2 regions of the Bacillus yunxiaonensis genome follow, and region 1 is predicted to be linked to the other one. Evidence: a T-box and tRNA genes for the amino acid it is inferred to sense, from the RefSeq annotation. Region 1 holds a T-box; the other holds one or more tRNA genes.
The links. The T-box of region 1 lies ahead of argS (arginine--tRNA ligase). A T-box ahead of a tRNA ligase gene usually reads a tRNA of that ligase, here a tRNA-Arg.

Region 1 (7,423 bases):
CAAAAGTTGCTTGGTGTCAAAAACAGAACCTACTGGCTCATCGGCTTTACTATTGGTTGAAAAAATTATCACCTCAAAAGGAACACTTAAGGAAGTAGAAGATTGGTTATTGTCTCGCGTCATCGATATCGGGATAGTTATCCTTCCAAATGAAGAAATGAAAATTATCCCATTGACAAGGGGGAAAATGGTTGTGGTACTACGAGATGATCACACCCTATATAAGAAATCAGCTATTACAATACAGAATTTGAATAATGAACCAATCATTATTTTTAAAGGGGGATATGAACCTCCGATTATCGATATGTTTAAACAAGACGGAGTACCGCTCCGCATTGAATATGCAGTTTCTACTGTAACGACATCACTAAATATGATACAAGAAGGGCTAGGATTGGCCATCTTAGCTGAGTTATCCTTATCTAATCTACCCCCGAATGTCGAACTCGAGAGCTAGAACCACAAGTTTGGAGAGAAATAGGTCTAGCTGTCCCTTCATTAAAGGAATCATCGCATTTCCCCATGGAAAGGGAGCATCCTGGAGGGGAATTATCTATTTCTCAACATAACTTTTTATGTACATTAATATAATGTATATATAGCAAATAAAAGGAGGAAATTCATGTATACTAATTCTCAAATGCCGAATGATCCTCGTTTTAATCAGCAATACCCACAATATCCGAATGATACACAACACACTCAACAAGCTCAGCATCCTAATTTACGCCAGCAGCAATATATCCCTCAAGAACCCACTCCACAGCAAATTCAACATGCTGTGGGTACTCACTATCTTTATTTAAAAGATCCAGTTCTACAAATTGTTAGACCTTGGGTACAGTATGGAATTCAAGAAACTCAACACAATCCCATTCCCCACGCTATGACTGAATTAGCTGCAATCATGTTCTTAATTGGAAAAGGCTACGACCAACAACTGGCACATTACATCGTCGAATCTTGGGAAAAGAATGGGCAGTTTTAAAGGCTCATTTCTATAAGATTTTTGTAAAAAAAAATGATTTTTGCAGTCCAATTATTTATTGAAGAGATGCAAGAGCTGTTTTCTTTGTAAAATAAGCTTATCCCTTATATGCAGGGGGAGCTTTTTCTTTATAATTTTCTGTCCAAATTGTACGAGAAATGGAAGTTTAAAAGTAAACGTAAAGTAACTCCAAAATATACAATAAAAGTTGATTTTGGAGTTATTTTTTGTTTACTTCACTTTTTTCGGCACTCTACAGCTAGATGGTAAATCCGCTGACCACGGCAAGATTTTATCCATTTCCTCTTTATTGTTTAAATCGATGTTGGGAAGTGTTTCAAATAAATAACGAAGATAATGATAAGGACTTAAACCATTCTCTTTTGCAGTTTCCACCACACTATACATGATGGCACTTCCTCTGGCACCTCGCGGTGTATTTGAGAACATCCAATTTTTTCTCCCGATTACAAACGGTTTAATAGAACGTTCACTTCTGTTGTTATCGATTTCTAAACGACCGTCTAATAAAAAAGCTTCAAGATGATTCCATTGATTCAAACAATAAGTGATGGCTTTGCCTAGCGCACTTTTTGGTAAAACACGATCTTTCTGTTCATGAAGCCATGCTGAAAAAAGGTCCAGAATGGGCCTGCTTTTTTTCAGTCTCTGCTCATATCGCTCGGTAGGGTTGACATGTCTGAGCTTCCTTTCAATCGAATAGAGTTGATTACAGAAGTGTAAACCTTCGCTCGCCTTCACTTTTTTCCCCTTCTGTGAATCAGGTAAAGCCTTTAAGGCTTCATCAAACTTTCGTCTCGCATGCGCCCAACATCCGATAAGGGTGACATCCGGTACTTGATGATAACCACTATATCCATCTACCTGTAAATATCCTTCAAAACCAGTTAAAAAACGTTTCGGATGTTCGCCTGCTCTTGTAGGTTGATAGTCATAGAGGACAATAGGGATATCCTCTCGTCCTGTACGATATAACCACAGATAGGACTTGGTTGTTGCGGCTCGACCAGGTACGCGTAAGACTTGGAAGGTTGTTTCGTCCGCATGAAGAATGGTTCGAGTAAGTAAATGTTCATGCATCCTTTCATACAAAGCCACTAACCATCGATCCGCCCCATATAATAACCAATTTCCCATCGTTTGTCGTGATAAGAAAATTCCCATTCGTTCAAAATGCTTTTCCTGACGATAAAGAGGCAATCCTTCTACATATTTTTGTGTCATGATATACGCCATAATCGATGGGGAAGCGATACTTTTAGGAAAGGCAGGGGCTGGCATCTTAGCCGTCACAATCGGTGTAGATACCTCATCTAATTCACACTTACGACAAGCGTATACATACCTCTTATGTTCCGTCACCTTTACTTCCGCAGGGACAATCGTCAGTTCCTTACGGACTTCTACACTCATCTCATGCAAAGCACCACCACAGCACAAACAAACCTGTTCCATATCAAGTAAACGATATTCAATCGTTTCAACCGGAAGGTTTTGGACAGACTCATCCCTATGACCGCGTTTCTTCTTACGACTATAGATGATTGTTTCAACAGCTGATTCAGGGGTTTCAGAGTCACTTTCTTTCTCAGCCTCATTAAACAGTTCTAAAGCGAGTTGATTATTAGGTGTTTTTTCGCTAGACGTACCAAACCGTTTTTGTTGACTAAGACGAAATTGTTCTTCATACCATTTCACTTTTTCCGTGAGTTCCTCTACTTGAGCTTGAAGTGATTCAATTGTGGGTTGTTTTGAATGTGAGAGTGTTGTTTTCATAGATAAATCCATTCGATAAAATCATCCAAATTCCTTTTTCATATATGATTTTTATAGAATGGTTCTCGCATGTACGGCTTGATGACCTTGTTTTTGTTGAAAAGCAAATCCATCAAGAAGCCATCTCAATTGTCGTCTTGATATGGTAAGTGGCACACCCCGATGACCAGTTGACCAGTAAAACGTTCCCTTTTCCAATCTGCGATAGTGCAACCAGAAACCATTATGTTCCCAAACAAGAATTTTTAGTTTATCGCGTGAGCGATTACAAAAAACAAATAAACAAGAAGAAAAAGGGTCTAACTCAAATTCTTCCTTTACAATAGCTGCTAGTCCATCAATTGATTTACGTAAATCTGTTGCCCCTTGTGCAAGATATACTTTTTCAATTGCGATTTCGGATATCATTGTTGTTTCACCGTCTGTATCACTTGTAGGAGCACTTGTGGAGTAAAAGGCACATCTAACTCAATAGTGGCTTCTTGCATGTGAATTCGAATGGTGGCATGTATGTTTTCTTCTACGACAGGGACATTCATAGAAATCCAATTCACACGCTCATTTTTATTTTGATCTTCCGTTTCAGGTGATAATTTGTTTAGCCAGTAATATAGCCGATGAACCGGTAGGTTCTGTTTCTGACACCAGGCAACTTTTGATAATCCGCTGTTTTTATAGTCTTGAATATTAGTTTCCCATTCTTTCTTTAATAGGTGTCTTTTCATAAAAAAAACCTCCACATGTAGTATGTACGGAGATTATCTCATGGGTTATTTACAAATTGTAGGTGGGGAATGTTTGACGCTTACTACCAAAATAACTGTATGGTATTAAAAGAAAATTTAAAAACTCTCCTCATGCGTTTGGTAATAAAGCGTACGAAGAGTTATTTACATAAGGAGAGAATTTTGGTATTTAGTTTGTTTATATTAACAATAATAAAATCTTAAGCAAACCACATCTTAAAAGTATTACATAAAATGGTCAAACAACAACAAGAAAAGCGAAATCATCATAGTAGTACTTTGTTATTTTAATGTATTTTTATTTAAAATAAATTATTTTTATTCAAATATCTTTTTTCATTCATTAGTAACATTAATACTTGTAAATTCCGTTATAGTAACACTGATACTTGTAAATTTTATGATAGTAACATTAATACTTGTCACTTGTCACAATTCCCTTCTCTTTCACATCCTCTACATCTCCTCAGGCGCTTCCATCCCAAGCAAACGTAAACCTTCTTTTAATACAATTTCCACCGCATATACGAGTGCAAGTCGACTTTCTTTCTCTGCATTTTCTTCTAAAATACGAATGTTACCATAATATTTATTAAACGCCTGCGCCACGTCTAGTAAATATTTTGCAATCTGAGATGGCTCGTATTTTACAAAAGCTGTTTCAATGACTTGCGGAAAGCGATTTAACAATTTTATCACTGTCCAGCTTATATCATCTGTTAACTGTAATTCTTGTTTCTCAATATCTATATCGCTTTTTTTCAATAGCGAACAAGTACGGGCATGTGTGTATTGTACGTATGGTCCTGTTTCTCCTTCAAATTTCAACATATTTTCAAGTGAAAATTCGATGTTATGCATGCGTTCGTTTTTCAAATCGTGGAAAATAATTGCGCCAACACCGACTTGCTTTGCTACTTCATCTTTTTTCTTTAAGTTAGGATTTTTCTCTTCAATATTTTGCTTTGCTAGCGTAATTGCTTCTTCTAGCACTTCTTCTAATAAAACAACTCTTCCTTTACGAGTAGACATTTTCTTACCATCTTTTAAAATAAGTCCGAATGGAACGTGCGACATGCCTTCTACCCACTCAAATCCTAATTTCTTTAGTACAGTGAAAAATTGTGAAAAATGCAAACTTTGTTCTTCCCCAACGACATACAGTGCTTTATCAAATGCATACGTGTTTTGACGATATAATGCAGCTGTTAAATCACGCGTTGCATAAATAGTAGCACCATCTGACTTTTTAATTAAACATGGCGGCATTCCTTCTGCTTCTAAATTGACCACTTGTGCTCCATCTGATTCTTCTAGTAAACGATGTTCTTCTAGAAGCGAAACGAGATCATCCATCTTATCATTATAAAATGCCTCGCCTTGAAAATTCGAGAATTCTACGCCAAGCAGTTCGTAAATACGAGAGAACTCTTTTAAAGATTCATGACGAAACCAATTCCATAAATATACCGCTTCTTGGTTTTCATCTTCTAACTTTTTAAACCAAGCACGTCCTTCTTCCTCTAACTCTGGATATTCTTTTACTTCTTCATGAAAACGTACATATAACTTAAATAGCTCACGAATCGGATCTTCTTTGACAAGTTCTTCATCGCCCCATTTTTTATAGGCGGTAATAAGTTTCCCAAACTGCGTTCCCCAGTCACCGACGTAGTTAATGCCAACGACTTCGTAACCACACTTTTCACATATATGTTTTAATGCATTTCCAATCATTGTAGAACGTAAATGCCCCATCGAAAATGGCTTAGCTATATTAGGAGATGAATAATCAATTACAACTGTTTTTTCTTGCCCAAAGTGCAACTGCCCATATTCTTCTTTTTCGTCTAGTATTGCATTTAACACTTCATTACTTACAGTTTGACGATCGAAGAACACATTTACATATGGTCCAACCGCTTCTACTTTTGTAAAAAATGGGTGAGATAATTTATCTGCTAGTTCCTGCGCAATAACTGCTGGTGCTTTTTTATATTGTTTTGCCAATGTGAAACAAGGAAAGGCTGCATCTCCAAATTCATCTTGCTTTGGTGTTTCAATTAAAGCGGCAATTTGTTGTAATGATAAACTTGGTTCTAATACATCGAATACATGCTGTGCAAACTTCATTTTATATTCCATCAGTATCTTCCTCCTTTTTATCAATAAAAAAACTCGCCTCTTTTCTAAAAAAGAGACGAGTTTACACCCGTGGTACCACCCTTGTTGTTCATCATGAACCACTTTCCCGTTTATAACGAGGTTAGGGAGCCCCGGCTTACTCTACTACACCGTTCAAGCAGCATCTCCGAAGTGCGCTTCATTATTTTCTCTGCACTAGGCTTTCACCATCCCTAGCTCGCTATCGCTTCTGAAAATAATTACTCTCTTCATCCAAGATTTTCTATGCAATTGATTATAGTCCATTATACATATTATCTGACAATTAGCAAGTTTCAATTACACCAAAATGAAATTTAGAGCTTTTTCGTTTATATACAAAAAAGTTATGTTTTTCAAAACGCGTACTACGAAAATGGTCTTTTAACACAACCCGTTTTCGCGCTACACGCTTAGCCTCTTTAATTGTCTCATCCGTAATATCGTTGTACAATGCAAAATGTTTTAAACCACGAATACCGTCTGATTCTAATACTGTTTCTTCAAACATCGGATCTAAATATACTACATCGTAGCTATGATCTGCACATTGTTGCAAAAAAGATAAATGCTCCGTATGCTTTACTGTAATTCGCTGCATTGCTTCGTTAATTTCTGTTACACCTGCATCCCACTGTTGAAGACCTTTTTCAATCAAATATGCCATATAGCGGTTGCCTTCTAATCCAGTGACTTGTCCCGCTTCTCCTACAGCATAACTTGCCACAATGCTATCAGATGCCATACCAAGTGTGCAATCTAATACCATCATCCCTTCTTCTAGCTTCGCGGCTTGTAGAAATGGATCATGTTCACCGCGCATTAATCGCTTCACACGAAACATTGCTGAATTTGGATGAAAAAAGAACGATTCTTCCGTTCCTTGCGGGTAAATCGCTAATCGATTTTTCCCAACAACAAGTACATCTTGTTTATATTGCTCATGTAATTCATAAATAGGACGATCATTTCTCACAAGAAAAGAAATTTGCAAATCCGTTGCTATTTTTTCAGCATATGCAGTCATTTCTTTATTTGTTCGTCCTGCTGTCGTTACAATCATTCTGTCACCTCATTACAAAGAAAAAGGGAGAAAATCTCTCCCTTTTTAGCAATGCTTTTCAAAAGCTTGTTCTAAGTTATTAATAATCTCTTCCATTGTTGCACCTTCAATTTCATGACGGTGAATAAAGTGAACAACTTCTTTACCTTTTAATAGTGCCATAGATGGTGAAGATGGCGGGATATCATCAAAGTAAGAGCGCATCATTGCTGTTGCTTCTTTATCTTGACCTGCAAATACAGTTACAAGATTGTCAGGTTGCTTTTCAGAACGTACAACCGCTTGACCAGCTGATGGGCGTGCTAAACCTGCCGCACAACCACAAACAGAGTTTACAACAACTAATGTTGTCCCTTCTGTATTTTCCATGTATTCTTGTACTTCTTCTGCTGTCGCTAATTCTTTAAATCCCGCGCGTACTAACTCTTGGCGCATTGGAATTACCATTTGACGCATGTATTCTTCGTATGCATTTGTCATGTTACTTATCTCTCCTTCAACTTTCATTCCAGATTTATCATATCACGCTCTAATAATAGACGCAAAAGAAACATAATGACTTTCTTATTTTTCCTTCGGAAGTTCGCAAACCCCATTTTTACAATGTCCAACGGGGACAATTTTTCTTTTTGTTGCAATATAATCATATAAAAAATGACCAAA
Region 2 (7,423 bases), on a different contig from region 1:
GATGATGCCAAAAAAGAAAATGGGCTTACTACGTTTCATTAATACCATAATAATTATCATCGTACCGATGATTGAACACATAAAAAATACACTTACGCTTGAACTTAATGCTCCAATTGGAAACAGAAATAATAAAACAACACTACAAATCCCAATAATTCCTAATAACCATTCCATTCCTTGTCCCCTTAAATCTTATTTATGCAATTAAGTGTTTTATAACATTAATCATGCCCATCAGTTTGTCATAAGCAACAACTCCAAAAGCAATCGATAAAGCTGCGACAGCTAAACCTTTCATTATTTCTCCTCCTCGCTTCGTCTTTGTTATCTTTAGTATAAATTTTTTAGAAATAGTTACCATCGAATTTTCTTACATGTACCTTACAGAATTGTAAGATTTCTCAAAAAAGACTTCTCTTATGTTATAATAAATTCGAAATAATTCAGAAATTTCAAAACGAAAGGACGATACTACAATGTTTAAAAAAGTAGCAGCTGATATGCTTGGTTTAAGTGACATTGGGTCCGTTATTACCCCTGCTGATTATGATAAAGTAGATGCTGATGATTATGTCATGCATGAAGAAAACGAAAAAATTTATTTTTTAATCAAATCAAAAACAGATGAGTATTGCTTTACAAATACAGCTCTTATTCATGTTGACGGAACAAGTGCGATAAGTAAGAAACGTACACTTCGCCGTTATAATTACAACACTCATAAAATTTCTAACGTTCTGCTTGAAACAGCAGGGACAGTAGACTTAGATATTGAGATTAAATTTAATATGGGCGGAGAGCATTACTCCATCGACGTACATAAAAAACATATTGAAGAGGTAAAAGATTTATATAAAGCGCTTCTGAAAATCGCGGAAATCACTCATGAAAATGATATCGTAACGCAATACGCACATAAGAGCTTAGAAATGGCCTCTTCTACATTAAGCAATGTGAGAAATGCCGAGCTAGATGTAGCAGCGCAGTTTAAAGAAATTAATCAAATAGCGTTTAACTGGCTTGTGGATACGAAGAAACAATATAATGTAAAAGATTTCGGGTTTGTGTTTGAGAAGTTTATTAACAATTAACCTAAACTCATATAAAAAGAAACAGTTCTTATCTCTTTCATATGTATTTACAATAATGTGCTTAATTTTAAGCCCTTAAACTAGTAAAACAGCCATCCTTCCATGGATACTCAATGAAAGATTGGCTGTTTTTTCAGTATTTATGTTCAAGCATAATTTATTAACGAAGATTTAGTTTAAGAAAACAGACAATGTATTCACTAATCGTCTTACGAGTACTCACTGACCCCACTTGAAGCACCCCTCTTTTCCCTACTCCTCAGCTGAACTCAAATCCAAGATCTCGTCTCTTCTCGTTTTGGTCAAATATATGACCAAACTCAAAATCGTTACAAGAAAGATCGCGCTAGTTTCTATGGTACCTAAACCAAGACCACCTTCATCGTGAGGCTGCGACAAGTAATCACCGAAAACCTTTATGTATCAACCACTTTATTTGAATAAAGCTCGATAATAAGACCTTATCTTTAACGCAAAAAAGGAACCGCGATTTGCGATTCCTAAAATTTTTATTTATTTGCTCCGTTTATGACACTAAGCGAATTGTTAAGTGCAGATTTGCACTTGTTGACATCAGGGTTTGATGAACGAACTGCTGCTAATACACTGTCAATCGTTCCATCAATTTTAGTCCACGTTGTGCCATCTATTTTCCTAAGTTTAGGCTCCGCTGTGTCCCATTCATGTTCCAAATTGTCTGCCCCTTTTTTCGCCGAAGTAAAGTCATTTGAGTTTACATGGTTTAGCATATCACTTTCAATTTTAACAAAATCTGTTAACTGTCCAGATAATGTAGTTTGCGCAGAATCGGTTGGCGGTGCTATATGATTACTGCACCAAACATAACCGCCTATACCACCAACTAAGAACATGCATAGTACCACAATGGTTTGTGTCAAAACATTTTTCTTGTTTCCATTTGCTTGTTTTGTTTCTGCTGTATCACTTTTTACCTTTGTATCAACTTTTGTAACAGCAAGAAAAACGATTATCGCTAAAATAGCTATTAGAAAAATTACACTAGTAATTGTTGTCCCCAAACCTAACCCGCCATTATTTTTTGGTTGAGATAGGTAATCTCCTATTGATGCTCCGAGTGGACGAGTAAGAATATACGCAATCCAAAACGCTAATACCCCATCAAGTTTCAAAAACTTCCATGCTAAAAATACACAACCAATTATAATAACGACTAGTATTCCTGTGTAAAGATAACCAAGTCCGAGTTGTTCGGAATATAAATCTCCGACTGCTGTTCCAAGTGCAAATGTGAAAAGAATGGTCAGCCAATAGAAAACTTCTCTTTTTCTTGTAAAAATCGAGTGTATTGAGAGTGTTTTTTCACTGAGATACCAAAAAAGAAAAGTTAAACCTAGCAGCACGGAGAAAACTACCGTACTAACCTCAAGAGGTACTCCCATATTGTCTGTCAAATTATCAGTTACCAACGTTCCAAATACGCTTATAAGAACAACAGTTAACCAATAAATGCCTGGAACATATTTAGTTGCTCTGAATTGAAGATACAATACAACGAAAAACGCTATTCCCATAATTATGGTAGTGAGAGTTAAACCAAATCCAAGGTTGAAATTTAGGAAATCAGCAAATGTTTCACCAACAGTTGTGCATAAAATTTTGATTATCCAGAAGAAGATCGTAACTTGCGGAACCTTATTCAACATCTGCCGGCCTAGTGACGAGGCGGCAGCGACTTCATCGGAAACGAATAGATCTTTTGCCAATGAACTCATCTCCTTTTATTGTATTTTAGCCGATAATGAATAACTTAAAACATTTCATGATTCTCGTTTATTCATTTGATGATTACTACAAGAACTAGTCTCTACTTTACTAACTTTTAATGAAATTCATCTGAAAATCTAATTAGATTTATATGAGAAATTTATTAAAAATTAATGCAGCATCATAAGCGAGGAAAGCATTCTTTATAATAAGTTCTCTTCTGGGGGAGTAAAAAAACAAATAAAATAACAATCATTTAACAAAAAAAGCATCGGTTTTATCACCGATGCTTTACTTTTTTATCATATTAAATAATTACAATTACTATTTCTTATTTAAATCAAATCGAGCTATTTCTTTACCATCTAACATCACTAATAGTAAAGCATCTAAAGCGTTACTCTCAAGTTTTTCCAACGCTTCTTTTGCTGGAACTCTTAGTGGAACTTGCGAGTTTTCTTCACTTACACCTAAATCAAAAGTTAGAATATATTCCCTACTTTTACCAGGTTTGATTTCTCCGCCAAAGGAACTTCCAAAACCCACACCCGATCCTTCATATGCAGAGGGGTCAAAAATATTAAAGCCAACTATTTCTTTGGAAGTATTCACTAATTTATCATTAGGTTCAATTTTCACTTGTAAACCTTTATCGCCAAATCCTCCAATTTTTTGCTTCCCATTATTTTTAATTTTAAACTCATAATATAATGCCGTTGGTACAAGCTCCTGCCCTTTCTTATCACCTTCTGTTATGCCTATAGCACCAACCTTATTTTTATCGGTAACTATATCAACTTTTGCATTTACAAGTTCTAAAGATGGTTTAGACGAGCAAGCTGTCAAAAGAGTCAAAAGCGATATAAAGCCTAAAAGCATTATAAATCGTTTCATTTCAAATCCCCCTTTTAACCATTCCTACACTCGGATTACTACCATTTTATTGGATCAAGCAAAAAAGAATACATTTAAACCAAACAAAAAACCTTGTTATCAAAAGATAACAAGGTTTTTTTAGCGTCCCAGGAGAGATTCGAACTCCCGACCGACGGCTTAGAAGGCCGTTGCTCTATCCTGCTGAGCTACTGGGACATGGAGCGGGTGAAGAGAATCGAACTCTCGACCAGAGCTTGGAAGGCTCTTGTTTTACCACTAAACTACACCCGCATGATATGAAATTTTTTCTAATGTCTCATCGACAGTTTTCATTATATTATTATCAACAATTAAAGTCAACATTTTTTTCAAATAGGGTGAAGAAAAATTCTTCACCCTATTTGAAACGTTTTTTCCGCTACAATTGAACCATCTAATGTAAGAAAACGAATCTCTATTTCGCTTTCTTGTATTTCAAGTAAAGCAAATGTTTTTTCTCTGCGCGAGCGCGGCAAGAGAATACTTCCTGGATTGATAAACAATATATCGTCTATGATTTCTACTCCCAATATATGTGAATGACCGAAGCAAACAACATTTGCCTCAGCTTCCTTAGCACGATATAAAAGTGTTTGCAGCGTCATTTTAATATTGTATAAATGGCCATGCGTTACAAGAAAGCGGGTGCTTTGTACATCTGTGATGATGTCATTTGGAAAATCACCAACAAAATCACAATTTCCTTTCACCACATGAAACCCTTCTAGTTCAGAATGCTGAGATGTTAATTCAGAATCACCGCAATGAATCATCACATCTACATTTCCCTCATAGTGCTCTTTTAATTGCTTTAGCTCTTTCACAGAACCGTGACTGTCGCTCACAATTAACACCTTCATCGGTTTCGCTCCCTTATTGTTTTTCTCCTAAAAACCATACTGGAATTTTTTCTTCCAATTTACGAAGAGCACGTCCGCGATGACTAATTTTATTTTTTTCATCAGATGACAATTCTGCCATTGCGCTTTTGTATTCTTCTACATAAAAGATTGGATCATAACCAAAGCCATTTTCCCCGCGCTGTTGTTCTAAAATCTTCCCTTCACACGTTCCGTTTACAATCAATGGTTTTTTATCTTCTTGTGGAAACGCAACGGCTAATGCGCAATAAAAACGTGCTGTCCGTTTCTCCATTGGAATACCCTTTAATTCTTCTAGAACCTTTTGAATGTTAGCTTGATCATCCTTCTCCTCTCCTGCATAACGAGCAGAGCGAACTCCTGGTTTTCCCTGCAGAGCATCTACAATTAAACCCGAATCATCCGCAATGACAATTTCATCTAACTGTTTACAAAGATGTTCCGCTTTTAAAATGGCATTCTCTTCAAACGTTTCACCAGTTTCTTCTACTTCTTCAATATGAGGAAAATCATAAAGTGATTTTACTTCTAAATCAAACTTTTCAAATAGCTCCGCAAATTCACGTACTTTTCCTGCATTTTTTGTTGCTACTACAACTTGTTTCATAATTTTCACCTCTATTCCATATGAGTTACAATATCGCCCAACGCTTCTTTTTGCATTTCAATAAGCTGTAAAATTCCATGTTCCGCCGCATCTAGCAATTCATTCAATTCACTACGGCTAAATGTCGCTTCTTCTCCTGTACCTTGTACTTCAACAAAATGCCCTTTTCCTGTCATAATGACGTTCATATCGACATTCGCCTTAGAATCTTCTGCATAATTTAAATCTAACACAACACCATGCTCATCAACGATTCCAACAGACGTTGCTGCCAAGTAATCTTTTACTGGAATTTTTGATACTTTTCCTGCTGCTACAAGCTTCTCAAACGCTAATACCATTGCAACATATGCACCGGTAATAGAAGCTGTTCTCGTTCCACCATCAGCTTGAATGACATCACAGTCAATCCAAATCGTCTTTTCACCGAGCGCTTCTAAATCAACAACAGCACGTAGTGCTCGTCCTATTAAACGTTGAATTTCCATTGTGCGCCCCGTTACTTTTCCTTTACTCGATTCACGAATTGTACGCTGTTCTGTTGCACGAGGAATCATGGAATACTCAGCTGTAACCCATCCTTTTCCTTCGCCTCTCATAAACGGCGGAACCCTTTCTTCAATCGTTGCTGTACAAATAACTTTCGTATCACCAACTTCAATTAACACTGATCCTTCTGGATGTTTTAAATAATTCGTATGAATATGTACACGGCGCAAATCTGATGCTTGTCTACCATCTACTCGCATAAAAATAACCCCCTTGTAACTGCTACATGTTAGTATAGCCCATTTAAAAATTTTGTTATGTATGACAATAAAAGAAGGGGAATTCCCCTTCTTTTCATAAATTAAGTATATCAAATTATTCCCGTGTGAATAACCCCTCCTTATCCACCTTCCGGTCGATTGAAGAAGAGGCTTCCTGTTTCATAGACCGTTGCATAGTGGGGTGTCCCACTGCGTCTTACACAGTTTCCACAGGCGTAGATTATACTGTTCGGACATAACCTTGCCCTACAGTTTGCAGACTTTAGTTTGTGGCAAACAATTCTTCTAATCCTTTTTGTAAGATGTTCCGACTCGCGTTATAGTCTCTATCCAATACCGTTCCACACTTTGTACAAATGTGAGTACGAATAGAGAGAGACTTCTTCACACGATTCCCACAAAAAGAACAGTCTTGTGAAGTATACTTTGGTTCTACTTTGATGAGTACACCGCCATGATTTTCACATTTGTAAGCAAGCATGTTTCGAAACATTCCCCACCCTGCATCAGAAATAGACTTTGATAATTTTCTGTTTCTAACCATGTTTCCAATGTTCAGATTTTCTACAACGATAACGGAATAATCTTTCGCTAGATTGTAACTGAGTTTATGAAGAAAATCCCTGCGCTGGTTCGCTACTTTTTCATGTAGCTTGCGAACACGCTCGACTTGTTTTATGAAGTTAGCAGAACCTTTTTTCTTCTTAGAAAGTTTTCGCTGTGCTTTCTGTAGCTGTTTTTCTTTTTCGCGGAGAAATCTAGGGTTTTCAAACTCTGAACCATTAGAAAGAACGGCATACTTATGTAATCCCACGTCAATTCCTATCGCACGATTGGTATCGATATCAGATGGTACCACTTGTCTTTCGACACAGAAAATAGCGTACCATCTTTTCCCTTGACGTTTGAGAATCAGTTGCTTGATTGTTCCTTCGAGTGGTCTGTGAAGGATGATATCTATTTCTCCCAGCTTTGTATTATATAATTTACCATTATCAGAAAAAGACATGGCATAGCGATGCTTTCCATTTCGTTTGAACCCAAATTGCGGAAATGTCATACTCGTGTAGTCTTTATACTTTTTCTGTTTTGGATACTTTGCCTCTTTACGAAAGAAATGATCAAATGCTTTTTTCAGACGCACAAAAACTTCTTGCAAAGGCTGAGAAGGCATTTCTTTTAGAAAAGGATACATATTCTTGTCCAATGTAAGTTGTCTTTGCATATCATAACGATTGTAATTTTCTTTATTTTGCTTATATTTCCGTTCTTTGTCTAGCAAGGCAGAATTGTAGGTTTGACGACAATATTGTAGCCAGCGGTCTAACACTTCTTTTTGCGCTTCTGTTGGAAAGATTTCATATCTTTGATTCAACAACATTGTCATCACCTCCCATTCGTTTTGTCCTT

Region 2: it has a tRNA-Arg gene. The T-box ahead of argS (arginine--tRNA ligase) is inferred to sense a tRNA for this amino acid. The anticodon was not compared.

What each region holds. Positions count from the first base shown of each region.
Region 1 covers NZ_JBAWSV010000001.1:103,780-111,202, reverse strand. The annotation lists gene tnpA (IS66 family insertion sequence element accessory protein TnpA) at 1-98, shown strand, start outside; partial or broken gene WAX78_RS00610 (LysR family transcriptional regulator substrate-binding protein) at 80-594, shown strand; gene WAX78_RS00605 (hypothetical protein) at 626-991, shown strand; gene tnpC (IS66 family transposase) at 1,223-2,788, opposite strand; gene tnpB (IS66 family insertion sequence element accessory protein TnpB) at 2,840-3,196, opposite strand; gene tnpA (IS66 family insertion sequence element accessory protein TnpA) at 3,193-3,513, opposite strand; gene argS (arginine--tRNA ligase) at 3,991-5,679, opposite strand; T-box leader at 5,728-5,943, opposite strand; gene WAX78_RS00580 (class I SAM-dependent methyltransferase) at 5,984-6,760, opposite strand; gene WAX78_RS00575 (BrxA/BrxB family bacilliredoxin) at 6,806-7,240, opposite strand; gene WAX78_RS00570 (thiol-disulfide oxidoreductase DCC family protein) at 7,325-7,423, opposite strand, start outside.
Region 2 covers NZ_JBAWSV010000002.1:469,048-476,470, forward strand. The annotation lists gene WAX78_RS08485 (hypothetical protein) at 1-177, opposite strand, end outside; gene WAX78_RS08490 (PH domain-containing protein) at 480-1,094, shown strand; partial or broken gene WAX78_RS08495 (hypothetical protein) at 1,347-1,505, opposite strand; partial or broken gene WAX78_RS25160 (COG4705 family protein) at 2,054-2,848, opposite strand; gene WAX78_RS08505 (hypothetical protein) at 3,165-3,734, opposite strand; tRNA gene WAX78_RS08510 (tRNA-Arg) at 3,859-3,932, opposite strand; tRNA gene WAX78_RS08515 (tRNA-Gly) at 3,934-4,007, opposite strand; gene WAX78_RS08520 (metallophosphoesterase) at 4,109-4,615, opposite strand; gene WAX78_RS08525 (XTP/dITP diphosphatase) at 4,629-5,243, opposite strand; gene rph (ribonuclease PH) at 5,255-5,992, opposite strand; gene WAX78_RS08535 (RNA-guided endonuclease InsQ/TnpB family protein) at 6,276-7,400, opposite strand.